3 regions of the Allobosea sp. 10N428 genome follow, and region 1 is predicted to be linked to each of the others. Evidence: riboswitches for the same ligand, from Rfam matches in the RefSeq annotation. Region 1 holds a riboswitch; each other region holds the start of a gene.

Evidence for each region. A riboswitch is a leader RNA that binds a small molecule or an ion and turns the genes downstream of it on or off. The one in region 1 is predicted to bind cobalamin.
Region 2: it holds a riboswitch for cobalamin, as region 1 does, so the genes downstream of both, AC1DDA_RS20270 (ribonucleoside-diphosphate reductase subunit alpha) here and AC1DDA_RS14545 (ABC transporter substrate-binding protein) in region 1, are expected to answer to the same signal.
Region 3: it holds a riboswitch for cobalamin, as region 1 does, so the genes downstream of both, AC1DDA_RS03105 (TonB-dependent receptor plug domain-containing protein) here and AC1DDA_RS14545 (ABC transporter substrate-binding protein) in region 1, are expected to answer to the same signal.

Annotation. Positions count from the first base shown of each region.
Region 1 covers NZ_JBFTIC010000004.1:88,671-98,256, reverse strand. Annotated here, with positions in the region: gene AC1DDA_RS14555 (ABC transporter ATP-binding protein) at 1-392, opposite strand, end outside; gene AC1DDA_RS14550 (FecCD family ABC transporter permease) at 389-1,369, opposite strand; gene AC1DDA_RS14545 (ABC transporter substrate-binding protein) at 1,429-2,460, opposite strand; cobalamin riboswitch at 2,734-2,943, opposite strand; gene AC1DDA_RS14540 (1-aminocyclopropane-1-carboxylate deaminase/D-cysteine desulfhydrase) at 2,978-3,982, opposite strand; gene AC1DDA_RS14535 ((R)-mandelonitrile lyase) at 4,007-4,402, opposite strand; gene AC1DDA_RS14530 (IclR family transcriptional regulator) at 4,558-5,340, opposite strand; gene AC1DDA_RS14525 (amino acid ABC transporter permease) at 5,482-6,144, shown strand; gene AC1DDA_RS14520 (amino acid ABC transporter permease) at 6,141-6,791, shown strand; gene AC1DDA_RS14515 (amino acid ABC transporter ATP-binding protein) at 6,778-7,509, shown strand; gene AC1DDA_RS14510 (transporter substrate-binding domain-containing protein) at 7,551-8,333, shown strand; gene AC1DDA_RS14505 (succinylglutamate desuccinylase/aspartoacylase family protein) at 8,516-9,553, shown strand; gene AC1DDA_RS14500 (threonine ammonia-lyase) at 9,553-9,586, shown strand, end outside.
Region 2 covers NZ_JBFTIC010000007.1:32,843-42,428, forward strand. Annotated here, with positions in the region: gene AC1DDA_RS20270 (ribonucleoside-diphosphate reductase subunit alpha) at 1-1,681, opposite strand, end outside; cobalamin riboswitch at 1,792-1,993, opposite strand; gene AC1DDA_RS20275 (short-chain fatty acyl-CoA regulator family protein) at 2,102-3,520, opposite strand; gene AC1DDA_RS20280 (isocitrate lyase) at 3,654-5,339, shown strand; gene AC1DDA_RS20285 (hypothetical protein) at 5,400-5,639, shown strand; gene AC1DDA_RS20290 (hypothetical protein) at 5,754-6,200, opposite strand; gene AC1DDA_RS20295 (HlyD family secretion protein) at 6,216-7,157, opposite strand; gene AC1DDA_RS20300 (DUF3302 domain-containing protein) at 7,154-7,414, opposite strand; gene AC1DDA_RS20305 (BatD family protein) at 7,401-8,708, opposite strand; gene AC1DDA_RS20310 (tetratricopeptide repeat protein) at 8,705-9,346, opposite strand; gene AC1DDA_RS20315 (VWA domain-containing protein) at 9,343-9,586, opposite strand, start outside.
Region 3 covers NZ_JBFTIC010000001.1:672,503-682,088, reverse strand. Annotated here, with positions in the region: gene napA (periplasmic nitrate reductase subunit alpha) at 1-2,323, shown strand, start outside; gene AC1DDA_RS03115 (nitrate reductase cytochrome c-type subunit) at 2,290-2,793, shown strand; gene AC1DDA_RS03110 (cytochrome c3 family protein) at 2,806-3,519, shown strand; gene AC1DDA_RS03105 (TonB-dependent receptor plug domain-containing protein) at 3,657-5,600, opposite strand; cobalamin riboswitch at 5,724-5,922, opposite strand; gene AC1DDA_RS03100 (Orn/Lys/Arg family decarboxylase) at 6,165-8,534, shown strand; gene AC1DDA_RS03095 (N-acetyltransferase family protein) at 8,549-9,094, shown strand; gene AC1DDA_RS03090 (TetR/AcrR family transcriptional regulator) at 9,345-9,586, shown strand, end outside.

The DNA of each region.
Region 1 (9,586 bases):
CTCTCGGCGAGCCCGACGCGGGCGAGCGCCTCGTTGACGGCGGCCTCGTCCGCAGCGGCCCAGGAGGCGAGCGCGGCGCGATGCGGCGTGCGGCCGAGCCGCACCACGTCGCAGACCGAGAGCTGGATCTCGGTCGTGGCCTGCTGTTCGACGAAGGCGAGCCGGCGCGCCAATTCGCGGCGCGGCACGGCGGCGATGTCGCGCGCATCGAGCGTCACGACGCCGCTCGCCACGTTGCGCAATCGGCAGAGCAGCCGGAGTAGGCTCGATTTGCCCGAGCCGTTGGGGCCGATCAGGCCGAGGATGCGGCCGGGAGCGGCATGAAGCGTCACGCCGTCGACGATCATCCGTCCGGCGGCGCCCCAGCGCACATCTTGGGTTGCGAGCGTCATGCCGGCTTCCGGGCGCGGTAGAGGATCAGCGCGAAGGCCGGTGCCCCGAACAGCGCGGTGACCACGCCGATCGGCAGGACCTGCTGCGGCACCAGCACGCGCGAGAGGATATCGGCGAGGATCATGAAGATGGCGCCGATGACGAGACTGGCCGGCAGCAGCCGGGCATGGCCCGAGCCGACGAGGAAGCGCGCGGCATGGGGGATGACGAGGCCGACGAAGCCGATCGTGCCGACGATGCTGACCATCGCGGCGGTCATCACGGCGGTCGTCGCGAACAGGACGATCCGCACACGCATCACCGCCACGCCCAGCGAAGCCGCGGCGTCGGCGCCGAAGGCGAAGGCGTCGAGCGCCTTGGCGTGCAGCATGCAGACGCCGAAGCCGATCAGCGCGACCGGGGTCGCGATCCACAGATCAGGCCAGCGCACCCCGCCGAAATTGCCGAGCAGCCAGAACATCACGCCGCGCGCCTGCTCGGCGCTGGCGAGGGTCGTCACGATGGTTGCGGTCGCGGCGTTGAAAAGCTGCGAGGCGGCAACGCCGGCCAGGATGACGCGGTCGCTCGCGCCGCCGGCCCCCGCCGCGAGCAGCGCGACGACGGCAAGCGCCGCGCAGGCGCCGATGAAGGCCCCGGTCGACAGGCTGACCGCCATGCCGCCGATGCCGACCCCGAGGATCAGCACCGCGACGGCGCCGGTGGAGGCGCCGGCCGAGATGCCGAGGATATAGGGCTCGGCCAGCGGGTTGCGCAGCAGGGCCTGCAGGATCACGCCCGACAGCGCCAGCGCCCCGCCGCATAGCCCCGCCATCAGCGCCCGGCTCAGGCGGTAGTCGAAGATGACGCCCTGCTGGATCGCGCCGACCGGCAGGCCGAGATCGAACAACCCGTTGCCGAGCGCCTTGAGTGCGACATCGAACGGGATCGCCATCTCGCCGATTGTCACCGCCAGCGCCACCGAGACGGTGAGCGCCATCAGCGAGAGGAGCGCGATGCCGATCCGCGCCGGCCAGTTCGGGCCGTGGGCGGCGTGGCTCAAGGGGTGAGGCCGAAGCTGGCGATCGCCTTGGCGAGCGTCTCGATCCCATCGACCGTATCGAGCCCCGCGCGGGTCGCGCCCACGTCGATGATCACGACGCGGTTGTTCGTCACCGCGTCGAGCTTGCTGGCAACGGGGTCGGTCTTCAGGAATGCGAGCTTCTTCTCGATATCGTCGGCGGGGAAGCGGCGCCGGTCCATCTTCACGGTGACGATCACGGCCGGGTTGGCGGCGGCGATGCTCTCCCAGCCGACCAGCGGCCATTCCTCATTGGTGGTGATGATGTTGCGCGCCCCGAGCTTGGACAGGATATAGGCGGGCACGCCGTTCCTGCCGGCCATGAAGCCGTCGCCCTTGATGTCCTTGCTGGAGAACCAGACGACGACGGGGACGTCCTGCGCTTTCAGCTTCGCGACCTGCTCGACCGCACTGTCCTCGCGCGCCTTGAGCTCGGCGACGAGCGTCTCGGCCCGGTCGGAGACATCGAAGATCTGCCCGAACTCGCGGATGTTGCGATAGACCAGCTCCATCGAGAACATCTGCTTGCGCACGCCGTCGCCGGGGCCGGAATTATCCTTGCCGACGCAATCGGTCGGCGAGACATAGGTCGGCACCTTCACCTTGTGGAACTGGTCGCGCTTGCCGACGATGCCGTTCGGCCCGACATGCCATTCGAACATCGCGGTGACGAGATCGGGCTCCTGCCCGACCACCGCCTCGAAGCTCGGATCATTGTCGGCGAGGCGCTTCACCTTGGCGTTGATAGCCTCGTAGGGCTTGGCCACCGGCGAGAACCAGACGGCGGTGCCGACCACCCGGTCTCCGAGGCCGAGCGCGTAGAGAATCTCGGTCTGGGTCTGGCCGATCGCGACGACGCGCTTGGGCGCGGCGTTGAAGGTGATGGTCTCCCGGCAATTCTCCAGCGTCAGCGGATATTGCGTCGGCGCTGCGGCAACCGGCGCGGCGAACAGGACAAGGCCGGCTACGGCGGCGAAGAGGGCGGGCAGCAGCGAAAAGGCGGGACGCATGCGGGCAACCGGGCTGACGCGGGCACCGCGTCGGCGAAACCGGGAGGTTTCGGCGCGATGTTCACAAGATGTAACAATGTTGCATTTCTCATAGGTCGCACGACGTGGACGCGTCAAGCGTGTCGCGGCCTTTGTGGCGGCCCGGCCGAAGATCATGGACATGGAATTCATCGCTCTCCGAGATGAGGCGGGGGAGCTTCGATGGATACGGCCGGAAGGCGCAGCTCTGGAGCCGGCCGCCGACGCGCACCCCTCCGGAACACCCCGCCCGAAAGACGCCTTGCGATCGCGGCAGGTCTCCTGGCTCACGGGTCGACGCCTGATCCGCCCGGCCTTCCCGGCGCAGGGCGCCAGTGGACGATGGACGGAGGGCTCGCCGCTTACAGTTGCGGGGGCAGCCTCGGCATTGGCGCGGGAAGCGCCTCACCGAATTCCCTCTTAGCTCCGGGCGTGACCCGGAGAACCTCGATCGAGCGGCACCATAGAGCGGTGCCGAAGCCCGTCAAGCGATACGACGTTAGGTCAGCGTCCGGAACAGGCTGAATTGCGAGAAGAGCGCGGCGGTGCCGCCGGTATGGAGAATGCAAGCGGGCTCGCCGCTGGCAATCCCTCCATCGGCAAGCCGCTCGAGGAAGCAGGCGCAGGTCTTCGCGGTGTAGACATGTTCGATCAGGATGCCCTCGGTGCGCGCGAAGCTCAGGATGGCCGCTTCCGAGGCCGGAGTCGGGGCGCCCCAGCCGTCGCCGAGATAGCCCATGTGATAATGCAGGGGCGCGGCCTCCAGCGAGTCGACGTCGAGCCCCGTTCGCTCCCGCAGGCCCTCGTAGATCGCCCGGACACGCCCCGCCAGCTCCGTCAGCGCATACTCGACGCTGACGAGATGGATGCGGAAGGGGTGCCCCAGCAGGGCGTTGCCGAAGAGGAAGCCAGCCTCGGTCGGCCCCATCGAGCCGGCAAGAAAGACATGCTTGATCGGGGCTTCTTCACCTTGCGACTGCTCGTGAAGCTCGAAGGCGGCCCGGACATAACCCATCGCGCCCAGCACGGGATCGCCGACGATGTAGGGCGTCCGGCCCTGCCGGGCGAGTTCTGAGGCGGCCGCTGCAAGCGCCGCGTTGCGCTGGCTTTCATCGACAGGTCCGAGGAAGCGCAACTCCGCGCCGAAAAGCCGGTTGAGGAAGGAGGCCTGGCGGTTCTCCTGCGTGTCGGCCGCATTGTGCAGGACGAGGCAGTCGAGCCCGACGAGCGAGGCCGCCGCGGCCGTCAGACGGCAGAGATTGGAGCTGGCGCCGCCGCCGACCAGGAGGATATCGGCCTTCTGCCGCAGCGCGTCCCCCAGCCAGTATTCAAGGCTCCGCAGCTTGTTGCCGCCGAGCGCGATCGGCATCAGATCATCGCGCTTGGCGTAGATGCCGGGCCGCGCGAGCTTCTCCTCGAAACGGTGCAGCCGCTGAAGCGGCGTCGGAGTGTCGAGCAGAACGTGGCGGGCCTCGCGCAGGAGGCTGGAGAGCTCAGGCTTCATCGTTTCGCCCCACTATGCCGGCCATCAGCCGCCATACTGGTCGTCGGAGACCTGCTCCAGCCACTCCACGACCTTGCCGTTCTCGGCTTCCTGAACGGCGATATGGGTCATCCCGGTCGAAGGCGCCGCGCCGTGCCAGTGCTTTTCGCCGGGCGGGAACCAGACAACGTCGCCGGGCCGGATCTCCTCGATCGGACCGCCCCAGCGCTGCACCCGGCCGACCCCGCTGACGACGATCAGCGTCTGGCCGAGGGGATGCGTATGCCAGGCCGTCCGCGCCCCCGGCTCGAAGGTGACGCTCGCGCCCTGCACGCGCTCCGGCGCATGCGGATTGAACAGCGGGTCGATCCGGACCGATCCGGTGAACCAGTCGGCCGGTCCTTTTCCGGATGGGCGCGAGCCCGCGCGCATGATCTCCATGACGATCTCCTGATGGTTTGAACGGCGGCGACCGGGAATCGGTGCTGTCGGCAGCCACGCGAAGCCCATTGTTTCGGCAGGAGGGGATCACCCGAAGACTGCGACCGTCAAGGCCTCTCGCGCTGGTCGCAACGGCGTTCTCAATCGGGACTTTCTCAGAGCGAGAGCTGCGAACCCGCCTCCCGGCAGGAGGCCTTGAGCGCGAGCAGGATCGCCGCTTCATCGGTCGCGATGCCGTGCCGCTGCAGGCAGGGCACGAGGATCGCCGCCTCGGCATGGCCGCTCGGGCCGATCACCGGGCAGGCGATGTCGGTCACCGCCATGATGTCGCGGCTCGGCGCGACGCGATGTCCGGTGGCGCGGATTTCCGCGAGGATGCGATTGGTCTCGTCGCTCTCCAGCTTGTCGCGGTCGGCCTCGGAGGCCTCCTTCATCAATTGCCGGCGCCGGGTCTCGCTCTGGAAGGCGAGGATAAGCAGGCCCGAATTCGCATCGAGCGCCGGCCTTCCATAGCCCGGCCGCACGATGACGCTGGCGTCGAGATGGCCGGAGGTGGTCGCGAGCACCACGGTCTGCGCCCGGCTCAGCACGACGAGATGCGCGGCCTGCCCGCTATCCTCGCTGAAGCGCTCCATCAGCGGCAGCACGATCGAGGTGAGCTGGCGCCCGCCCGGCGTGCGGATGCCGAGGTCGAACAATCGGCGTGACAGGGCGAGGCGGTCGGTGCCGGCCTCGCGGGCGAGATAGCCGCGCTGCTGCAGCACGAAGACCATGCGGAAGATCTCGCTTTTCGAGCGGGCGAGGCGCTCGGCGATCTCGCGCGTCGAGAGCGGCTCGCCGACCTCGGCGAGGAGCTCGAGGATGTCGAGCCCCTTCTCCAGCGCGGGCGCCGCGTAGGAACTTTTGTCTCCGTTCTCGGAGTCGGGCAGGTCGCTCATATCTTCCTGTTTCATATATGAAGCTTGACATCAAATAAGAAACAAACCTAGCCTCCTCGTAAAGGGGAGGCGGATGGTGCGGTGGCCTGATCATATCGCGCGTTCGAACAACGCTGCGAGACAGCCGCAAGGCGGCCGGGCATGAAATATGGCCTGCAGTTCCGTGACGTTTTCGCGGCCTGGGAATCGATCCTCGACGGCGTCTGGGTCACGCTGCTGCTGTCCGCCGCGGCGATGATCGGCGGCCTCGTCATCGGCATCGCCTGCGCGGCGGCCCGCGTCTATGGCCCGGCCTGGCTGCGCCGGATCGTCGGCAGCTATGTCGAAATCATCCGCAATACGCCGCTGCTGGTGCAGCTCTTCCTGATCTTCTTCGGCCTGCCCAGCTTCGGCCTGAGGCTCGACGGTTTCACCGCCGCGATCATCGCGCTCGTCGTCAATCTCGGCGCCTATACCACCGAGATCGTCCGCGCCGGGCTCGAGGCCGTGCCCAAGGCGCAGGTCGAAGCCGGCCATTCGCTCGGTCTCTCCGGCCTGCAGGTTTTCCGCTATGTCGTGATGTTTCCGGCGCTGAAGGCGATGTTCCCGGCGCTCGCCAGCCAGTTCGTGCTGCTGATGCTTGCGACCAGCGTCGTCTCGCAGATCTCGGTCGAGGACCTCTTCCACGCGGCCTCGATCGTGCAGTCGCGCACCTTCCGCGACTTCGAGGTCTACACCGTCATCGGCGTGCTCTATCTCGGGCTCGCGATTGCCTTCCGCGGCCTGTTCGCGGGCATCTACTACTGGGCGTTCGTCAGGCGATGATCCGCGAATTCGGCCTCATCGATGTGATGTATCTGATCGCGGCGGCGCGCTGGACGCTGGCGCTCACCGTCACCGCCTTCATCGGCGCCTCGCTGATCGGCATCCTCATCGCCATCGCCCGCATCCTGCCCTTCGCGCCGCTGCGCTGGGTTTCGGCGGCCTATATCCACATCGTCCAGGGCACGCCGCTGCTGGTCTGGCTGTTCGTGATCTTCTTCGGCCTGCCGCTGATCGGCATCTCGGTCAATCCGTGGATTGCCGCCGCGACCGCCTTCTCGGTCTATGGCAGCGCCTTCCTGGGCGAGATCTGGCGCGGCGCACTGGTCTCGATCGCGAAGACGCAGTGGGAGGCCGGTGCCTCGCTCGGGCTCTCGCTATGGGAGCAGCTGCGCCACATCATCGTGCCGCAATCGATCCGGGTCGCGATCCCGCCGACGGTCGGCTTCCTCGTCCAGCTGATCAAGAATACCTCGCTCGCCGCAGTGATCGGCTTTGTCGAGATCACCCGCGAGGGGCAGCTCACGGCGGCCGGCACCTACAAGCCCTTCGCCGTCTACATCACTGTCGCCGCGATCTATTTCGCAATGTGCTTCCCCCTCACGCAATGGAGCCGCTCGATCGAGCGGAAGCTCGATGTCGCTCGTTGAAATCCATGGGATCAACAAGAGTTACGGTGCCGTCCAGGTGCTGAAGGATGTGACGCTCGACGTCGCCAAGGGCGAGATCATCGCCGTGATCGGCCGCTCCGGCTCGGGCAAGAGCACGATGCTCCGTTGCATCAATGGGCTGGAGCCGGTGCAGGCCGGCGTGATCCGTGTCGACGGCATGCAGGTCAACGATCCCAAGACCAATCTGCGCAAGCTGCGGCAGGAGGTCGGCATCGTCTTCCAGAGCTTCAACCTGTTCCCGCATCTCTCGGTTTGCGACAACATCACGCTCGCCCCGCGCGTCGTGAAGAAGCAGGCGCCGCAGGCCGCCCGCGAGGTGGCGCGCGAGGTGCTCGCCCGCGTCGGGCTGGAGGACAAGCTCGACGCCTATCCCGCGCAGCTCTCCGGGGGCCAGCAGCAGCGCGTCGCCATCGCCCGTTCGCTCGCCATGCGGCCGAAGCTGATGCTGTTCGACGAGGTCACCTCCGCCCTCGATCCCGAACTGACCGGTGAAGTCCTCAAGGTGCTCGAATCCGTCGCGCAGGAAGGCATGACCATGATCCTGGTGACGCATGAAATGGGTTTTGCCCGCCGCTTCGGCTCGCGCGTCGTCTTCATGCATGAGGGGCGCATCCACGAGCAGGGCCCGGCCGCTGCCGTTCTGGCCGAGCCGAAGACGCCGGAGCTTCAGACCTTCCTCAGCGCTGTCCTGCACTGAGGCGGAAGCACAAACCGACATCAACGAGGGGAGAAAAGACGATGCGTTCATTGTTCGCAGGTTTAGCCGCCCTGGCGGTCGCAGCCTTCGGTGCGGCGGAGGCCAAGGCCGACAAGCTTCAGGACATCCTGGCCAAGGGCGTGGTGCGCATCGGCGTGCCGCTCGACGCGCCGCCTTTCGGCGCCCAGGATGCCGACCGCAAGCCGATCGGCTTCGACATCGAGATGGCCGAAATGGTCGCCAAGGGTCTCGGCGTGAAGCTGGAGATGCAGCAGATCACCGGCGCCAACCGCATCCCCTTCCTGATGACCGACAAGGTCGACATCGTCATCTCGGTGATGGGCCTGACCCCTGAGCGCGCCCGGCAGATCCAATTCACGGCGCCCTACGCCAATACCTTCCTGGCGGTCTACGGCGCCAAGAATTCGACGGTGAGCAGCCCGGAGACGATCGGCTCCGCGCGTGTCGCCGCCGCCAAGGGCACGACGCAGGAGCTCGCCATCTCGGCCACGGCCCCCAAGGCCAGCCTGATGCGGACCGAGGACGACGCGACGGCAGCGGCGGCCTACATCACCGGCCAGGCCGATCTGCTCGCAACCAACTCGATCGTGGCGCAGGCGCTCGCCAAGCAGAACCCGAACAAGGAGTTCGAGCGCAAATTCGTCATCCGCCGCAGCCCGGCCCATATGGGCGTGCAGATGGACCAACATAATCTCGTGCGCTGGCTCGACGGCTTCATCTTCTTCAATTCGATGAACGGCGAGCTCGACCGGCTGCACCGCAAATATCTGGACATGCCAATGGACCCGCTGCCGACGCTCTAATCGGGCCGATATCCGTCATTCTCAGGCGAAGCGTAGCGCAGACCCGAGAATCTCCGGACCAGAAGGCGCTGGTCGGAACCTCATTTGGCCAGAGATGCCCGGGTCAAGCCCGAGCATGACGGCTTATCTCGAACCTCCCCTCCTCGGGGAGGGCTCCCAAGCCACGTCCCATCGAGCCCGCCATGACCAGCTCCCGCCCCAAGCCGAACCCGCGCCCCTCCAGCGCCTTCCTCACCGTCGATCTCGACCGGGAGGGCAAGCAGACCGGCTTCCTGATGATCCCGCACTCGCCGCATGACGATGCCTGGGGCGCGACGCGCGTGCCGATCGCCGTGATCAAGAACGGCGCCGGCCCGACCGTGATCATGGAGGGCGGAAACCATGGCGACGAATACGAGGGCCCGATCACGATCTGCGATCTGATCCGCGATCTCGATCCCGGCCGCGTCCAGGGCCGCCTCATCCTGATGCCGGCGAACAATGTCCATGCCGTCATGGCCGGTCAACGCACCTCGCCGGTCGACGGGCTGAACTTCAACCGCACCTTCCCGGGCGATCCGCGCGGCACCATCACCCAGCAGATCTCGGCCTTCGTCAGCGACCATATCCTGCCGATCGGCGACGCCTTCCTCGACCTGCATTCGGGCGGCTCCTCGCTCGACATCATCCCGAGCGCCATCGTCGAGCCGACTGATGACCCGGCGCTGCACAAGCGCAACGTCGCCGCCGTGCAGGCCTTCGACGCACCGATGACCGTCGTCATCAGCAATCTCGGCGAGCCCCGTACGGCGACCGCCGCCGCCTGCCGGGCCGGGCTCGTCACGGTCGGCACGGAGATGGCCGGCGCCGGCACGGTCTCGCTCGAAGCGCTTTCGGTCTGCCGGCGCGGCGTCGCCAATGTGCTCGACCATCTCGGCGTCGTCGTCAGGGAGAAGCCTGAGCCGAAGCGCGGCGACGGCCAGATCCTCGAACTGCCCGGCATCTCCGCTTACGTCTATGCGACGGCGGACGGCATCTTCGAGCCCTTCCACGCCAATGGCACCAAGGTCAGCGCCGGCGAACCGGCCGGCCGCATCCACTGCACCTGGGACCCGGCGCGCCCGCCCGAGACGCTGCACTACGCCGCCGACGGCATCCTTTATGGCCGTCGCCAACCCGGCCGCGTGAAGCCGGGCAATTGCTGCCTGATCGTCGCGGCGCCCTATCGCGGAACCCTGTGATGATCGCGCTCGACGAGATCCGCGCCGCCCGTG
Region 2 (9,586 bases), on a different contig from region 1:
GGCCGGTCTCGAACAGCATGGTCAGCATGCGCCGCCAGAGATCGACAGCCTTGATCTGCTTGAAGACCTTGATCTCGCCGCTGGCAGCCTTCGCCTCATAGGCCTCGTAAGCCGCCTTGAACGGCTTGCCATAGAGATCGTGCAGGTCAGGCACCTCATCCGGCGAGAACAGCGTCCAGTCACCGCCGGCCTCGACCCGCTGCATGAACAGGTCGGGAATCCAGTTCGCCGTGTTCATGTCGTGGGTCCGGCGGCGATCGTCGCCGGTGTTCTTCCGGAGATCGAGGAACTCCTCGATGTCGACATGCCAGGTCTCGAGATAGGCGCAGACCGCGCCCTTGCGCTTGCCGCCCTGGTTGACGGCGATGGCGGTGTCGTTGGCGACCTTCAGGAACGGCACCACGCCCTGGCTCTCGCCATTGGTGCCCTTGATATGGGCGCCCAAGCCCCGCACCGGCGTCCAGTCATTGCCGAGCCCGCCGGAATATTTGGCGAGCAGGGCGTTGTCCTTCACTGCCTTGAAGATACCGTCGAGATCGTCGGCGACCGTGGTCAGGAAGCAGGAGGAGAGCTGCGGACGCAGCGTGCCCGAGTTGAACAGCGTCGGCGTCGATGCCATGAAATCGAAGGATGAGAGCAGATCGTAGAACTCGATCGACCGCGCCTCGCGATCGATCTCGCGGATGGCGAGGCCCATGGCGACGCGCATGAAGAAGGCCTGCGGCAGCTCGAAGCGGTTGCCCCGGACATGCAGGAAATAGCGGTCGTAGAGCGTCTGGAAGCCGAGATAGTCGAACTGGAGATCGCGCTCGGGCTTCAGCGCAGCCGCGATGCGGGAAATGTCAAAACGGCCGAGCTCAGGATCGATCAGCTCGTTCTCGATGCCGGTCTTGAGATAAGCGGTGAAGTACTCGCCGTACCCGGCGGCCATCTCTTCCTGCGTCGCCTGCTCGGCACTGCCGCGGACGAAGCTCAGCGCCTCGCGGCGGAGCTTGTCGAGCAGGAGGCGGGCCGAGACCTTGGCGTAGTTCGGCTCGCTCTCGATCAAGGTGCGCGCGGCCAGGATCGGTGCCAGCGCGAGTTCGTCGAGCGAGATGCCGTCATAGAGGTTGCGGCGCGCTTCCGTCAGGATTGGCTCGGCCGAGACGCCGTCGAGACCCGCGCAGGCCTCGCGCACGACCTTCTCCAAGCGGGCAGCGTCGAGCGGGACGAGCGTCCCGTCGGCGAGCTTCATGTGCAGCAAGGGCGCCGCGGAGGCGACAGGCTGCGTCTCGGCAACCGCCCTTGCCCGCTCCCTGGCACGCTCCTCGCGATAAAGGACATACGCGCGAGCGACCTTGTGGTGCTCGCCGCGCATCAGCGCGAGCTCGACCTGATCCTGCACGTCCTCGATATGGAAGGTGCGGCCGGTGGCGGCGCGGCGGGTCAGTCCTGCAACGACCTGCTCGGTCATTTCCGCGACGGCTTCGTGGATACGACGCGAAGCGGCGGCGTTCGATCCCTCGACCGCCAGAAACGCCTTGGTCAGCGCGACCGAGATTTTCGAAGGGTCGAACGGCGTCACCGCGCCGTTGCGCCGGATGACTTGATATCCGGGTTCACTGCCGGGTGCCTTCCTCTCCGAAGGATTCACGGCAAGGGAAACGGCGGCAGGCCGTTCGGCTTCGAGAGAAAGAGACATCGGCATCAACCCCAAATGTTGGGGGCAAAGGCCAGAGCGGACGCTTGGAAAGGGCGCACGACCTCGAGGATCGTGACCTGCCAGCGCACCACCGGGACACCCCGCCCGTGGACGTTCATGGTGTCGCGGCAGGTCTCCTGGCTCGCGGGTCAGCGCTCTCGTCCCGTCTTCCCAAGACCTTGCGGTCTCAGTGACTCAATCGTGGACGCGAACTCGCCGCTTACAGTTGCGGGGGCAGCGCCGGTGTCTCACCGGGTTCCCTCTTAGCTCTCGATCTTGCGATTCGAGAGACCATCGACCACCAGATCTAGTGGTCAACGCCGTTCCGGTGTCAATAGGTCGCTATGCCCTTCATTCGCGCTTTCGATCATCGCCGCCTTCGGCCGGGAAGGCATACCACAGCGTCCAGTATGATGGGCTTTACACGGCATTGTACGGCACGAAGCCGTGCATGCGCTCGTCGATGGCGAGCGGCTTGCCGATCGGCGGGAAAGCCCGCTGCGGGCAGTTCGAGCGTTCGCAGACCTTGCAGCCGGCGCCGATCGGCGTCGCCGCGCTCGGGTCGCCCAGATCGAGCCCCTTCGAATAGACGAGGCGGCTCGCATGGCGGATATCGCAGCCAAGCCCGATCGAGAAGGTCTTGCCGATGTCGCCATAGCCGCCAACCGCATCGTTCACGGTGCGGGCGATCCAGAGATAGGTCCGCCCGTCCGGCATCTGCGCGGTCTGCGTCAGAATGCGCCCGGGCTGCGCGAAGGCTTCGTAGACGTTCCAGAGCGGACAAGTTCCGCCCACCCGCGAGAAGTGGAAATCGGTCGCGGATTGCCGCTTGGAGATATTGCCGGCCCGGTCGACCCGGACAAAAAAGAACGGCACGCCGGGCGCCCCCGGCCGCTGCAGCGACGACAGGCGGTGGCAGACGGATTCGAAGCCGACACCAAAACGCCGGGCGAGGCGGTCGATATCATAGCGCTCGGCCTCCGCTGCATCGAGGAAGGTGCGATAGGGCATGAGCAGCGCCGCGGCGAAATGATTGACGAGGCCAATGCGGGCGAGCGCGTGCACCTCCGCCGCCCCGGCCGCAGCCTCCTCGGCCAGCCGCCCTATCGCCTCCTCCATTTCCAGGAAGCCGATCTGCGTGGCTATCTGGAAGGCGCGCTGTCCGGGATCGAGGAGAGCCGAAAGGTGAAGTCGGCGCTCCTTCGGATCATAGCGCCGCTGGGCCTGCCCCGCCATGTCGTTGGAGAGTTGGATACGGACGCCATGCCGGCGATCGAGGCGGCGGGCTAACCCCTCCGCTACCTGCCCGACCTTCAAATCCGCCGTATCGAAGATGCGCTCCGCCGCTTCGTCGAGTTCGGAAAAATGATTGTGGTGCGCGTAGAAGAAGTCCCGCACCTGCTCATGCGGCATCAGCGCCCGGAAGGTCGCCTCGCCGCCGCTGCCGAGCCCGAGTTCCCCCGCCATCGCATCGGCCCGCTCCAGCGCGTTGCGGTAGCGCCGATGCAGGGCGACGACCGCCCGGCCGAGCGCGGGCATGTTCTCCACCACCTCGCGAATCTCGCTGACACTCACGGAATCGCCATTGGCCGGATCGGCGAAGACCTCGCGCAGGTCGGCGACCATCCGCGCCTCATCCCCTTCCGAGAAGAGCTGGACGTCGACGCCGAAGACCGCGTTGATCTTCAGCAGCACCTGGACGGTCAGCGGGCGCAGATTCTTCTCGATCTGGTTGAGATAGCTCGGCGACACCTCGAGCGCCTGGGCGAGCGCGAGCTGGGTCAAGCCGCGCTCTTCGCGCAGGCGCTTGAGGCGGACGCCCGCAAAGACCTTCTTCATAGGCAAGTTCCATTCGCAAAATTCGCAAACAGGTCCTATGCCGTTCGCATTATTTCACATTTTCAATCATTTTGCGCTGCAGCAATAGCGAATATTGTGTGAGTCATTCTTATCAAACGAGAGGGCTTTCGCAATGGATGTGATCGGTTTCGACCCAGTCGCCGGACATCGCGGGACGAACACCGCCGCCAAGGCGCAGGCGGCTCCCCGCAAAACCTATTCGGAACTGAGGGCCGAGCTTCTGGCCCGCTATCCCTCCGGCTTCGGCCCCGGCGGCGTCGCGGTGGATGATATCGTGCAGTTGCGGCAGCAGAACAGCTTCGACACGCATCTCGACATCGCCCGCGCCATGGCGAGCGTGGTTCGCCGCGACATGGCGATCTACGACGCCGACCCATCGCAATTCACGCAGTCGCTTGGCTGCTGGTCGGGATTCCACGCCCAGCAGATGATCAAGTCGGTCAAGCGGCTGCGGGGCACGGCCAAGGGCGCGTATGTCTATCTCTCCGGCTGGATGATTGCCGGCCTGCGCAACCGCTTCGGCCACCTGCCGGATCAGTCCATGCATGAGAAGACGGCGGTCGCCGACCTGATCGAGGAGATCTATGTCTCGCTGCGCCAGGCCGACGAGGTCGCGCTGAACGACCTGTTCCGTGCGCTGAAGACGGCGCGGGAGGCGGGCGACGCCAAGGCCGAGGCCGAGGCGATCGCGGCCATCGACACGTTCGAGACCCATGTCGTGCCGATCATCGCCGATATCGATGCCGGCTTCGGCAACGAGCATGCGACCTATCTGCTCGCGAAGGAGCTGATCAGGGCCGGGGCCTCATGCCTGCAGATCGAGAACCAGGTCTCCGACGCCAAGCAGTGCGGCCATCAGGACGGCAAGGTCACGGTGCCGCGCGAGGACTTCATCGAGAAGCTGCGCGCCTGCCGCCTCGCCTTCGAGGAGCTCGGCGTGACCGACGGCGTTGTCGTCGCCCGCACCGACAGCCTCGGCGCCGGCCTCACCCAGAAGATCCCCGTCAGCCAGCAGCCGGGCGACCTCGCGGCGGAATATACGAAATGGCTCAAGACCGAGCCGGTGACGGCCGAGGCGCCGCTACGCGACGGCGACGTCGCGCTCTGGAAGGACGGCAAGCTCGTCAAGCCGGCACGGCTGCCCAACGGCCTGTTCCAGTTCCAGGAAGGCTCGGGGCGCGCGCGCGTCATCGAGGACTGCATCGCCTTCATCAACGACGGCGGAGCCGACCTGCTCTGGATCGAGACCGACACGCCCAACGTCAACGAGATCGCTGCAATGGTCGCTGAAATCCGCAAGGCGGCACCGAGCGCCAAGCTCGCCTACAACAACTCGCCCTCGTTCAACTGGACGCTGAACCTGCGCAAGCAGGTCCGGGCCGAATGGCTGAAGGACGGTCGCATCAAGGCCGAGGACTACCCGGACAACAATGCGCTGATGGGCCCCGATTTCGACGACAGCGCGCTCGGGCGCGAGGCCGATGAGAGGCTCGCCTGCTTCCAGGTCGATATCTCGGCCGAGGCCGGCGTCTTCCACAACCTGATCACGCTGCCGACCTTCCACCTCACCGCGAAGAGCGTCGACGAGCTCTCCCGCGGCTATTTCGGGGCGGACCGGATGAAGGCCTATGTCAACACCGTCCAACGCGAGGAAATCCGGCGCGGGATCTCGGCGGTGAAGCACCAGCACGAAGTCGGCTCCGATCTCGGCGACAGCTTCAAGGAAATGGTCGCCGGCGAGCGCGCGCTGAAGGCGGGCGGCCACGCCAACACCATGAACCAGTTCGCCGCCGCCTGATCCAATCGGCCGGCGCGCTCCCGCGCCGGCTTCTGCCCCATCAACCAGAGGGAGGCCGTCATGTCCCAGCCGGAATTCAAGATCGTCCCGAAGGCCGAACTTTCCACCGAGGATCGCGCCATCCACCGCCTTGCGGATGCGGTTCACCGCCTCAATGAGGCCGTCCAGCGCGCGGTCGAGGCAGGCATTTCGATCGAACTGGTGCGGGCCTCCCGCTTTCATGACGGCAGCGGCAACTGGGGCGACCAGATGGTGCCGCTGGTGCGCGCTCCCGCGGCGCCGGCACCAGCTCAGGGCTGAGGAAGGCCGCCGACGAGGCCGAAGCGAGGACGCCCGGCCACCCCGCATTCGGTGCCGAGGCCGATCCGGGAAGTCGGCAGCCCGCGCGGACCCTGATCTGCGCGGGTTTTCTCGTTATTTGAAGCCGATCAGCACGCCGTCCGCGCCCAGCGAAAGCTGCAGCCCCTTGCGGCGGGTGGCCAGCTTCAGGGTCACGCCCTTGTCGTTTCGCAGCCAGAGCGTGCCGCGCCCCTGGCCGCCAAGCGCCCAGCCTTCACGCAGCTGGAGATAAGCGCCCGGGAAGTCGTCGAGCCGGGTCAGCCCATAGACGGTTCCGTTCGCCGTCAGCTTCGATGCGCCGATGCCGCCGACGCCGAGGCCTCCGACAGTGATGCCGTAATTCCGCTTGCGGAAGTTGAGCGTGCCGCCACCCACCTGGCCAGAGCCGATGAACGCGACCTGGACTTGCTCGATATGGACCCTGCCCGTCGCCGGGCCAAGATTGCCCTGCTGCGCGCTGGCCGGCAGCGCCAGCATCAGGATCGCCACGAGCAGGGAAAGAGCGTTTGCAACGTGCTTCATCATGGTCTCCTCGGTTCAGAAGGGATTGATGTAGTTGGTGATCGCGATCTGCCGCAGCAGGACCTTGCGGATCAGATGGGCCGGCTTGACCCGGTCGGTGAAGATCGCCGCCGTGCCTGTGCTGCCCGCCGGCAGAGAACGGGCGAAGGCTTCGTCGTCGAGCTTCACGCGCACCACGAAAGGAGCGGCCGTGATCGCGCTCGGCGTAACGGCGGCACCCGAGGTCTGGACTTGTCCGGTCGAGACGGCCTGCAGAATGCTCTCGACCTTGCCGGCCTGGACCGTTCCCGGCGTCATCTTGAAGGTGAGCTCAACCGGCTGGCCCGGCGCGAGATAGCGCGAATCGACCTGGTTGATCTCGACCCCCGTGATCGTGTCTGCCGTGTCGATGAAGGCCATGACCGGCGAGAGCGGCAGGCTGGAGACGCGAGCGCCCTTGCGCAACGCGACATTCGTGACATAGCCGTCGGCCGGTGCGCGGACTGTCGTCTTGTCGAGATTCCATTTCGCGCCGTCGAGCTGGGCCCGGAGCTGAGCAACGGAAGCCTGACGCTCCTCGACATCGAAGGCGCGGCCGGTGCCCTGGGTCTGCAATTGCGTCATCTGGGCAAGGCGCGTCTCCTGGAGCGAAAGCTGCGCCTGGATGGCGTCGACCTGCGACTGGAAAGGCGTCGGATCGATCCGGAACAGGATGTCGCCGGCCTTCAACGGCTGATTGGCCTGAACGGGAACGTCGATCACCTCACCGGCGACATCGGGAACGATCGCGACGGAGTTGCGGACGACAAGCACGCTGCCCTGCGGCGCGCCCCAGCCCATCGGGATGAAAAGGCCGATGAGCAGCAGCAGAAAGACAAGGACGGGCGAGACCTTCCAGAAGGAGTTGAAGGGCACGATCCTGAGTTTCACCAGGATGAAGAGCAGGGCGAGATAGGCGTTGAGGAGGACGACGATCATCGCGCGGCCTCCGCTCCGGAGGATGGGCGCTCCGGCCTCGCGGGGATATCGACATAGGCCCAGATCAGCACGGCCGGCCAGAGCACGAAGCCCAAGAAGAGCGTGATCCAGCCGCCGATCGCCACCGCCTCGGCCCAGGGATGGTTGCGTCGTCTTGCGACCATGCCGGGCCACATCGCCATGAAGACGATGACGAAGACCGTGCTGGCGGCCAGCACGATCAGGACGATCCAGGCGAAGAGATCAAGGCCGGACATCGCTGGACGCTTTGTTCATGCTCGCGCTCCAAGCAGTTGGATTCAGTGGTGGCAGTGAATTCCCGGAGCCTCGTATTGAGCCGTCGCTTCGCTTGCGAAAGGCGACTGCCGCACCCGCCAGCCGTTCCCCCATCTTGCGATCCCAGGTCGGGCCGGCGCCGAAGAGGCTGCGCTCGAGCGACGCGATGGCCGAGCCCAGTTCGCCGGTCGAACGCGCATGTGCTTGCTGATCGGCCGGCAGACGCTGGAGCCATTGAATGAGCGCGCAGTAGGTCGCTGAAGCATCTCCCGCCTTGGCCGTGCGCGCCAGCTCCCGTCGCGCCGCGCCTTCCGATGCGCGGTGGCGCTGTTCGGCCCGCTGCCAGAGCGCGGCCAACCTCCCGCGCAGCAGGATCAAACCAAGAGCGAGTGCGGCGAGAATGAAGCCGGCTGCGAGCCATAGAGGTCTCGACGTCCAACCCAAGAGAACTTCGGGACGGCCCGCCGGCGCTGCGACCGTCACCGCGACGCCGGGCAGCGTTTCCGTCCGCGCCCGCTTGGCCGAGAGGCTCCACCAGGGCTGCGTCAGCGCCGGCAGATCATAGGCTCCGGCCTTCTCGAAGACATAGGTGACCTTGTCGGTGCGGTGGCCTTCGACGGCACCGCGCTCGCTGCGATCCTCGACGACCGGCGGATCGGCATAGATGCGCACGCCGTCAGGTGCGGCAAATGCGAACTCGGCCATGCCGAGCGCAGGCACGCCATCCGCCTGTCGCCGAATGGTCCGCACAAGCGCGCTCCCGGGCCTGAACTGCGCGGTCCGGGGATCCGGCGACCAGCTCTGCGCGACGCTGACGCCGTCGGCAGCGAGCACCGGACCGGACGGATCGAGACCGGGCGGCACCGTGACCGCGATCCGTATCGGGTCGCCCTTCGCTGTCCCGACGGAATCGCCATTGCGATCGAGCAGCGTCACATTCGGCGCGGGAACGGCTATCTCACCACCGCGGCGCGGAAAGACGATGAATTCGAAGCTCTGGCCGACATAGTCCTGATCGTCGATCCGGTCCCGCATCGTCGTCGCCTGCGTCTCGAAGCGCAGGATCTGCGCTCCGGGGACTTCGGAGATGCTTACGCGTGGCGGATGGAGCATCTCGCCCGGAAACATGACCTGAACGTCGAGCCGCACCGGCTGGCCGATCACGATGCCCTGAGCGGGGCTGATCGTCGTGCGGATCACCGGTTGGCCCGCAGGGGCCTGCGCCCAGGCCAAAGCCGGGATCAGCGTCCAGACGAACGCCATGGCGAGCTTCATGGCGCCGCTCCCTCCGCCCGCGACTGGAGCTGATAGGCGAACTTGGCCCGCAGGAAATCGGCGGGCTGCGTCTGGACGCGCTTCAGCCAGAGAGCGCGGACCTGCTCGTCCGACATCGGCTTCTCGCCCTCGACCGTCGAATCCTCGCCGCCCTTCTTCGTCTTGTCGAAGACGATCTCGTCGGGCTTGTCGTCGGTGTTGCCGGTCTCGCCGCCTTCCATCTTCTTCCGCTCGCCGCGGATACGGGCTATCTCGCGGTTGTTCACCGCCGCCGACCAGCCGGGACGCAGCGCCAGCGCCCGGTCATAGCGCTTCATCGCGTCATCGTACTGGCCGAGCATCACCAGCGCATTGCCCTGATTGAAGGCGCCTTCGGCCGTATCGCGCGCGGCGAAGGCCTGCGCCGCTTCCTTGAATTCCCCGGCCCGGAACAGCGCGACACCGCGCCAGAGCGGATCGCGAAACGCCTTCGCGGCATCCGCCGGACGGCTGCGGCTCATCAACAGCCGACCACGCTGATCGGGCGTCAGCCAGAGATCGCGCCAGCCGATCCGATATGCCGCAGCCGACAGTGCCAGGATCGCAACAAGCGCGATGGCCGCATAGGGAGAAGACCACAGGGAGCGGGGGCTTTTCATGTCAGCACCCAACCGCGGCGGAACCAGAGCAGGTTGAGCAGACCGAGCAAGGGAACCAGCCAGTAGCCGGTTTCGCGCCAATGCTCGCCCTCGCCCGCGACGCTGGCAGCGGCATCGCCGCTGTCGAGGCGGCGCACCACGGCGGCGACGTCCGTCTGATCCGGCGTGGTCGGAATCGTGGCGGCGCCCATAGCCCGCGCCGCATCGGCCACGCCGCTCGTATCGACTTCCGGCGGGACC
Region 3 (9,586 bases), on a different contig from region 1:
CGTCAAGGAAGGCCGCGTCATCGCCACCCATGGCGACATGAAGGCCGACGTCAATCGCGGCCTGAATTGCATCAAGGGCTATTTCCTCTCCAAGATCATGTACGGCAGCGACCGGCTGACCCAGCCGCTGCTGCGCAAGAGGAACGGCGCCTACGCCAAGGACGGCGAGTTCACGCCGGTCTCCTGGGAGGAGGCCTTCGACACCATGGCCGCCAAGGCCAAGGCGACGCTTAAGGCCAAGGGGCCGACCGCGCTCGGCATGTTCGGCTCCGGGCAGTGGACGATCTTCGAGGGCTATGCCGCGACCAAGCTGATGCGGGCCGGCTTCCGCTCCAACAATCTCGACCCGAACGCCCGCCACTGCATGGCCTCGGCCGCCTACGCCTTCATGCGCACCTTCGGCATGGACGAGCCGATGGGCTGCTACGACGATTTCGAGCATGCCGACGCCTTCGTGCTCTGGGGCTCGAACATGGCGGAGATGCACCCGATCCTGTGGACGCGGGTGACGGACCGCCGGCTCGGTCAGCCGCATGTGAAGGTCGCGGTGCTCTCGACCTACACGCACCGCAGCTCGGACCTCGCCGACATCCCGATCGTGTTCAAGCCGGGTACCGATCTGGCGATCCTGAACTACATCGCCAACCACATCATCTCGACGGGCCGGGTGAACAAGGACTTCGTCGGCAAGCACACCACCTTTGTGAAGGGGGCGACCGACATCGGCTATGGCCTGCGGCCCGACGACCCGCGCGAGGTCAAGGCGAAGAAGGCTGCGGATCCCACCGCGACGACGCCGATCGATTTCGAGGCCTATGCCGCCTTCGTCAAGGACTACACGCTGGAGAAGGTCTCGGCCCTCACCGGGGTCGAGCCCGGCTTCCTGGAGCAACTCGCCGAGCTCTACGCCGATCCCAAGCGCAAGGTCGTCTCGCTCTGGACCATGGGCTTCAACCAGCATGTGCGCGGCGTCTGGGCCAATCAGCTCGTCTACAACCTGCACCTGCTGACGGGGAAGATCTCCGAGCCGGGCAACAGCCCGTTCTCGCTCACCGGCCAGCCCTCGGCCTGCGGCACGGCGCGCGAGGTCGGCACCTTCGCCCATCGCCTGCCGGCCGACATGACGGTGGTCAATCCCGAGCATCGCAAACATGCCGAGGAGATCTGGCGCGTCCCGAACGGGATCATCCCCGAGAAGCCCGGCTACCATGCCGTCGAGCAGGACCGGATGCTCAAGGACGGCAAGCTGAATTTCTACTGGATTCAGGTCAACAACAACCTGCAGGCCGCGCCGAACAGCAGCAACGAAACCTATCCGGGCTACCGCAACCCGGAGAACTTCATCGTCGTCTCCGACGCCTATCCGACGGTGACGGCGCTGGCCGCCGACCTGATTCTGCCGGCGGCGATGTGGGTCGAGAAGGAGGGCGCCTACGGCAATGCCGAGCGGCGCACCCATGTCTGGCACCAACTCGTGCAGGCGCCGGGCGAGGCGCGTTCGGACCTCTGGCAGCTCATGGAGTTCTCGAAGCGCTTCACCACGGACGAGGTCTGGCCGGCGGAGATCCTCGACGCCAACCCGAACTATCGCGGCAAGACGCTGTTCGACGTGCTCTATCGCAACGGCAATGTCGACAAGTTCGCGCTCTCCGAGATCAGCCCGGATTACGACAATCAGGAGTCGAAGGATTTCGGCTTCTACGTCCACAAGGGCCTGTTCGAGGAATACGCCACCTTCGGCCGCGGCCATGGCCATGATCTCGGACCCTATGAGCTCTACCATGAGGTTCGCGGCCTGCGCTGGCCGGTGGTCGACGGCAAGGAGACGCTCTGGCGCTATCGCGAGGGGCTCGACCCCTATGTGAAGCCCGGCAAGGGCATCGAGTTCTACGGCAACAAGGACGGCAAGGCCCGCATCATCGCGGTGCCCTACGAGCCGCCTGCGGAATCGCCCGATGCCGAGTACGATCTCTGGCTGGTCACCGGCCGCGTGCTGGAGCACTGGCATTCCGGCTCGATGACCATGCGCGTGCCGGAGCTCTACAAGGCCTTCCCCGGCGCGCGCTGCTTCATGCACCCGGAGGATGCCCGCAAGCGCGGACTCAACCAGGGCGCCGAGATCACGGTGATCTCGCGCCGCGGCGAGATGCGCACCCGCGTCGAGACGCGCGGGCGCAACCGCATGCCGCCCGGCGTGGTCTTCGTGCCCTGGTTCGACGCCAGCCAGCTCATCAACAAGACGACGCTCGACGCCACCGATCCCATCTCCAAGCAGACGGATTTCAAGAAATGCGCGGTCAAGATCGCACCGGTCTCGGGCTGATGCGCTCGCGGACCTTCCTCGGGGCCGCCATGGCGGCGGGCCTCGTCCTCGCCTTCGGCGCCGCCTTCTCGCAGGAGGGGGCGCCGGTGAAGATCGTGCCGCGGCTGACTGGAACGGCCGACCCGATGGCGCTCGAACGGGTGCCGGCACTCGGCCGGCCGATCGTCGACGACGTCAGGCGCATGCGGAACTATCCGGAGCAGCCTCCGGTGATCCCGCATTCGATCGACGGCTACCAGCTTACTCTCAACACCAACCGCTGCATGGACTGCCACAAGCGTGAGTTCACCGAGGGCTCGGGCGCGCCGATGATCAGCATCACCCATTTCCAGGATCGCGACGGGCAGGTGCTCTCCGACGTGACGCCGCGGCGCTATTTCTGCACCGCTTGCCATGTCCAGCAGACCGATGTCGCGCCGCTCGTCCAGAACCGGTTCCAGGACGCCAAAGACGTCGGCCGGAAGCCTTAGGCGGGACGGATCATGGCCAGGCTCAAATCCTTCTGTCTCTGGTGCTGGAGCGTCGTCGTGCGCTTCTGGCGCATCATCAGCCGGCCGAGCGCCTATCTGCCGCTCGGCTTCCTGACCCTCGGCGGCTTTGTCGGGGGCGTGCTCTTCTGGGGTGGCTTCAACACCGCGCTGGAGATCACCAATACCGAGAAGTTCTGCACCTCCTGTCACGAGATGCGCGACAACGTCTATCAGGAGCTGCAATCGACGGTGCATTTCTCGAACCGCTCGGGCGTGCGCGCGACCTGCCCGGACTGCCATGTGCCGCATAACTGGACGGACAAGATCGCCCGCAAGATGCAGGCCTCCAAGGAAGTCTGGGGCAAGATCTTCGGCACGATCTCGACGCGCGAGAAGTTCCTCAATCATCGGCTCGAGCTCGCCAAGCACGAATGGGCGCGGCTCAAGGCGAACGACTCGCTCGAATGCCGCAACTGCCATTCCTCGGTCGCGATGGACTTCACCAAGCAGACGCGCCGGGCGGCCGAGATCCACAGCCGCTTCCTGGTCACCGGAGAGAAGACCTGCATCGACTGCCACAAGGGCATCGCCCATCTGCTGCCGGACATGACCGGCATCGAGCCGGGCTGGAAGGACGCGCCGGAGCTGCAGGGCAAGGGCAGCGCCTCCTGGCACGGGCCTGAATGGGCTATGCGGACCTATCTGGCGGAGATCGAGAAGCGCTGAACCGACCGGCGCATTCGCGGCAGCCCGCGCCGGGCGTAGCGGTCGCGTGTGCCATCGTCCGGCGCAACGCCGATTGCCATGGCGGCGGAGGCCGCCATGGCAAAGGACGCGCAAATCGCGCCGGGCGCGGCGCGCCCTCAGCCGCCGATGGCCACCTTGATGCCGCCGAAGGCACCAAAGCCCGAAACCAGGAAGCCGACGGGGTTCTCCCAGCGCTTATCGAAGAGATTGTCGATGCGGCCGAACACGGTGAGCTTGTCGGTCGCCTTGTATTCGGCCGCGAGATTGACCAGCGTCGCGCCCTTCGCGTTCATTCGGGCGACCGAGAAGTCGCGATTGCCGTCCACCCAGGAGCCGACATAGAGCAGCGTCGCCGAGAGCGTGAGCTTGTCGGTCGGCGTCCATGTCGCGGTTGCGCTCGCCTTGTGTCGCGGCCGGCGCAGCAGCTCCTGTCGCGCGATCTCGTCCTTGGCGAGGGTGAAGGTGTAGTCGGCGCGGATGCGGAATTGTGGCGAAATCTCCAGCGCGGCGAAGGCCTCGACGCCCTTGGTTCTGGCCTTTCCGACATTCGCATAGGAATCGAAGGTGGCGTTGGTGACGATCAGGTTGTCGATGTCGTTCTGGAACCACGTTGCACCGAACTGCAGCTTCCGGTCGAAAAGCGGCTGCTCGAAGCCGGCATCCCAGCCGCGGCTTTCTTCCGGATTCAGGTTCGGATTGCCATGGAAATTGAACCCGGGGCGATAGTCGACGAAGAGCTCGTTGAGCGTCGGCGCCTTGAAACCGGTGCCGTAGCTCGCCTTCAGCTTGGTCTCGGTGCCGGGGATGATCAGCGCCGGGGCGATGCGGTAGGTGGTGTGGCCGCCATAGCTGTCGTCGTCGTCGCGTCGGATATTGGCCACCAGAAAGAAGCGGTCCTGGATATTGCCCTGATATTCGAGGAAGCCCGCCTTGTTGCCGTTGGAGGCGACGAGGCCCGTGGTATCCAGGCGCTCGCGCTCGTATTGCAGGCCCATCAGCAGGTTGTGGCCCTTGGCGATCTCGAAATTGCCGCGCCAGTCGAGCTTGGTGCGCTCGCCCAGATTCGCGTTGGGCAGGCCGAGGATGCCGGTCGTTCCGTTCGCCGTCCGCGTCGCCCGGTCCTGGTTGGTGTAGGAGATGCCGAAGGTGTTGACGAAGCGCCCGCCGAACGGGTCCCAGACGACCTCGCCGCGGGTGAAGGCCTGGGCATAGTTCTGCAGCGAGCGATAGGGCGCAGGTCGGCTCGGGAAGCCGGTGTCGCTGGTGAAACGCAGCTGCCCGTCTTGATAGCGGCCGATCCAGTTCAGTGTCAGCGTGTCGCTGAGCGCAGCGCCGACGCGGCCTGAATAGCTGTAGTTGTCGAAGGCATTGGGGTTGATGCGCCGGCCCGGCGGGACGAGGTTCGGCGGCGTCACATCGGTCGCGTCCGAGCGGAAGTGGGCGGCGTTGAAGGCGTAGTTGAAGCGGTCGTCGCCGCCGCTGAAGCCGGCAGACTGGTTGAAGGTGCCGTGAGAGCCGGCCTCGACGCGTGCCGTTGCCTTTGGTGGACCCTCGCCGCGCTTCGTCGTGATCGAGATCACGCCGCCGAGCGCGTTGGCCCCGTAGAGGCCGCTCTGCGGGCCGCGCAGCACCTCGATGCGCTCGATGTCGTCCGTCAGCATCGAGCCGAAATCGAAGGAGCGGTTGGGAGTCGCGGGGTCGTTGGCCTCGATTCCGTCGATGAGCACCTTGACGTGGTTCGAGTTGGTGCCGCGCATGAAGACCGAGGTCTGGCCGCCCGGCCCGCCGGTCTGCACGATGTTCATGCCGGGCACCGTCGCGAGCGCCTGCGGCAGGGTACGGCGCTGCTGCTGCTCGATCTCCTTCGCAGTGATGACGGTGACGGAGCTCGCGATCTCGCGCGCCGGGGTCGGCGTCCCCGTGGCGCTGACCACGATCTCGTCGAGCGCGACGGGGCCGGCGTCGCTTTGCGCCAGGGCAGGGGCAGAGCAGGTGAGGGCGAGAAGGGAGGCGGAAAGCAGCGGGCGGCCGCGTCCTGCGGCTGGAGAGAAGACGTTCACGATGGAGACCTCGGGCGGTTGACGTCAGTGGCACGTCACCGCGAACGCGATCTCCCATCGGCCGCGCGAGAGGCGGCAAACAGTCTAATCAGCGATCGGCGCACCCCGTCCGAACGTGTTCGCGTGTGACCACGGCTGACGGCAGGTCTCCTGGCTCGCGGGTCGGTGCCTTCACGCCGCCTTCCCAGGTCCGAGGTCCCAGTGGCGTCTGGCGAAAGGCTCGCCGCTTACAGTTGCGGGGGCAGCCGCGGCATGGGGCAGAAATCCGCCCGCACCGCGTTCCCTTTTGATCCCGTGAAGGAACCGTCGCGGCGACGATTAGGGCGGAAATGCGGCCGCGTCAAACCGGGTTGGCGCGCTGCAGCGACAGCAGATCATCATCTGCTACAGTCTCCGGCGAGGCAGGATTGGGGCCAGCCGACGTTCCGGCCGGGGCTGCGCATCTTTGGCCTGAATTCCGGGGAAAGATGGGGCACCGGGACCTCGCTGATGCAGTTGCATCGTTGGTCGCCGGATTGTCGCAAGACTCACTCAGTGTCGTGAGTTCACGCCAGCGGAGACGGCATGGATTATTTCAGGCGCTTCACCTTTCTGTTCGCGACGCCGAATTTCGATGCCGAGGATCTCGAAGGGATCCGCTTCAACCAGATCATCGAGGAGATCGAGCGCTCGGGCTTCGAGGTCGTCAAGGCGCGCAAGCTCGAAGATGCCGAGATCGCGGTCCAGACCGATGCCGCCATCGGCTGCATGGTGGTCGATTGGGGCAAGAAGGGACTCGAGGGCAAGACTGCCGCGCTGATCAATCTGATGCGCCGGCGCGGCCTCGACTTCCCGATCATCCTGCTCATCCGCCGCAAGCGCTTCGAGGACGTGCCGGTCGAGGTGCTCGATTTCATCGACGGCTACATCTTTCTCTCGGAGGAGACGCCGCCCTTCATCGCCAAGAGCCTGATCAGCCGTCTCAAGCAATATGCCGAGACGCTGAAGACGCCGTTCTTCGGCGCGCTCGTCGATTATGCCGAGGAAGGCAACCATCTCTGGACCTGCCCGGGACACAATGGCGGCGTCTTCTACAGCCGTAGCCCGATCGGACGCGTCTTCATGGAGCATCTCGGCGAGGCTGTGTTCCGCGACGACCTCGACAATTCCGTGCTCGATCTCGGCGACCTGCTGACCCATGAGGGCCCGGCCCTGAAGGCGCAGAAGGAAGCGGCGCAAATTTTCGGGGCGGAGAAGACCTATTTCGTCCTGAACGGCACCTCGACCTCCAACAAGGTCGCGCTCGCCGCGCTGGTTTCGGACGGCGACCTCGTGCTGTTCGACCGGAACAACCACAAGGCGGCCCATCACGGCGCGCTGCTGATCGCCGGGGGCATTCCGGTCTATATCCCGACCGCGCGCAACGCCTGGGGGCTGATCGGCCCGATGCTCTGGGAGAGCTTCGACGAGGAGGCGCTGCGCGAGCGCATCCGTACCAATCCGCTTATCAAGGACCCCGACGCCTGGAAGAAGCCGCGCCCGTTCCGTGTCGCGGTGGTCGAGCAGTGCACCTATGACGGCACGATCCACAGCGCACAGATGATCCTCGACCGGATCGGCCACCTCTGCGACTACATCCTCTTCGACGAAGCCTGGGCCGGCTTCATGAAGTTCCATCCGCTCTATGCGGGCCGCTTCGCCATGGGCCTCTCCGGCCTCGGCCCGGAGTCCCCCGGCATCATCGCGACCCAGTCGACGCACAAGCAGCTCGCGAGCTTCAGCCAGGCGTCCCAGATCCACATGAAGGATCGGCACATCAGGGGCCAGAAGCGGCGCGTCGAGCACCGGCGCTTCAACGAGAGCTTCATGCAATATGCCTCGACCTCGCCGTTCTATCCGCTGTTCGCCTCGCTCGACGTCGGCGCGCAGATGATGAAGGGCCGTTCCGGAGAGGTGCTCTGGGACGACACGATCCGGCTCGGCATCGAGCTCCGCAAGAAGATCCGGGCGGTCAGGCGCGAATTCGAGGAGAAGGAGACGAGGCCCGAGCGGCGCTGGTTCTTCGAGCCCTTCGTGCCGGATCGGGTCAGCATCGCCGACGCCTCGCGCGAGGGCGCCGTCCATGATGTCGCCTGGGAAATGGTCGCGACCGACCAGCTCGCAAGCCATCCGGCCTATTGGCAGCTCGCGCCCCATGCGAGCTGGCACGGCTTCACGCGGATGGAGTCGGGCTTCGCCATGACCGACCCCAACAAGCTGACCCTGTTGACGCCTGGCTTCGACCGCGAGACCGGGACCTATGCCGAGCACGGCATTCCCGCACCGGTCGTCGCGCAGTTCCTGCGCGAGAACCGGATCGTCGCCGAGAAGAACGACCTGAATTCGCTCCTCTTCCTGCTGACGCCGGGCGTCGAGGCGAGCAAGGCCGGCACGCTGATCAGCGGTCTCGTCGCCTTCAAGAAGCTGCATGACGACAACGCGCTGCTCGAGGAGGCCATCCCCGAGTTCTCCCGCCGCCGGCCGGGCCGCTATGCCGGCGTGCGGCTGCGCGATCTCTGCGGCGAGATGCACCGCTTCTTCCGCGACCATGACGTCAGCAGGCTGCAGAATCGGCAGTTCTCGCCCGAGCACCTGCCGGAGATGGCGATGTCGCCGCATGACGCGGCGCGCTGCCTCGTGCGCAATGATGTCGACTACCTGCCGATCGGTGCCATCGAAAACCGCATCGCGGTGACGCCTTTCGTCGTCTATCCGCCGGGCATCGCCACCATCGTCCCGGGCGAAAGGCTTTGCGCGCGGGCCAAGCCGATGATCGACTACCTCAAGATGTTCGAGGCGAGCTTCAACGCCTTTCCCGGCTTCGATGTCGAGATTCAGGGCATCTATCGCGAGGTCGATGCCGCCGGCCAGGTGCGCCTCCACACCTATGTCGTCAGCGAGCAGGCCCAGGGCTGAGGTCGCGACGAACCATGGAGAGCGACCTGCCCATCCTCATCCGCCCCTCGCGCGATACCGATGTCGAGCCGATGCTGGCGATCTATCGCCGGCATATCCGCGGCGGCATCGAGGCCGGCGTGGAGGATACCGGCACGCCGGAGCCCGACGATCTGCGCGACCGGCGCAAGAACCTGCGCAACCGCCGGCTGCCGCATCTGGTGGCGACGCGGGGCGGCGACGTCGTCGGCTATGCCTATGTCGTGCTGTTCCGCAAACGCCCGGCCTATCGCTTCACGGTGAAGCACTCGATCTATGTTCATCACGAGCATCTCGGGCACGGCGTCGGGCGGCTGCTGATGCAGGCCCTGATCGACGCCTGCGCCGCCGCCGGCTTCCGCCAGATGATCGGCTATATCGACGCCGGGAACACGGCGTCGTTGCTGCTGCACGAGCGCTTCGGCTTCGCTCGCGTCGGCCTGCTGCCGGCGGTCGCCTATCGCTACGGAAAATGGTCCGACAGCGTCATGGTTCAAAGGTCGCTCGGTGCGGGCGCCACGCAGCCTATCCCTCCGGGTTGAGCCTGTCGCTCGACACCGCGCAGGACTGAAGGCGCATCATCGAGACCTGGCAGCCGGTACGGAGCGTCCGCGTCGAGCGATTTTCCTGAGAATCCATATGAGATAGGTCAAATGTGCACCGCCGCAGCGCCGTGCGTCGCAGACGCGGATTGCGGTTCCCGGGAAAATCGGGACAAGAAGACGATACGCTGAATCGCCAGATCGCCTGATCGCAGACTCCGATGATCTGGCGGAGAACCGGGCAATCTAGATGGTCACACGCGCAGAGCTCGTATCACGTCTGGAACGGGCGTTCCTGGACCATGGTTACGCGCATCTGACGATGATCACCATCGCGGAAACCGTCGATGTCACCCGGCGCACCCTGTACAATTATTTCAGCAATAAGGAAGACGCGTTTCGATTTCTGATCGAGCATGCCAACGCGAATGCCGTCGAGGCCGGCATGGCAGCTGGGCGTGTTGCGCTCGCGGAAGGGCGGGGCGCAGTCGA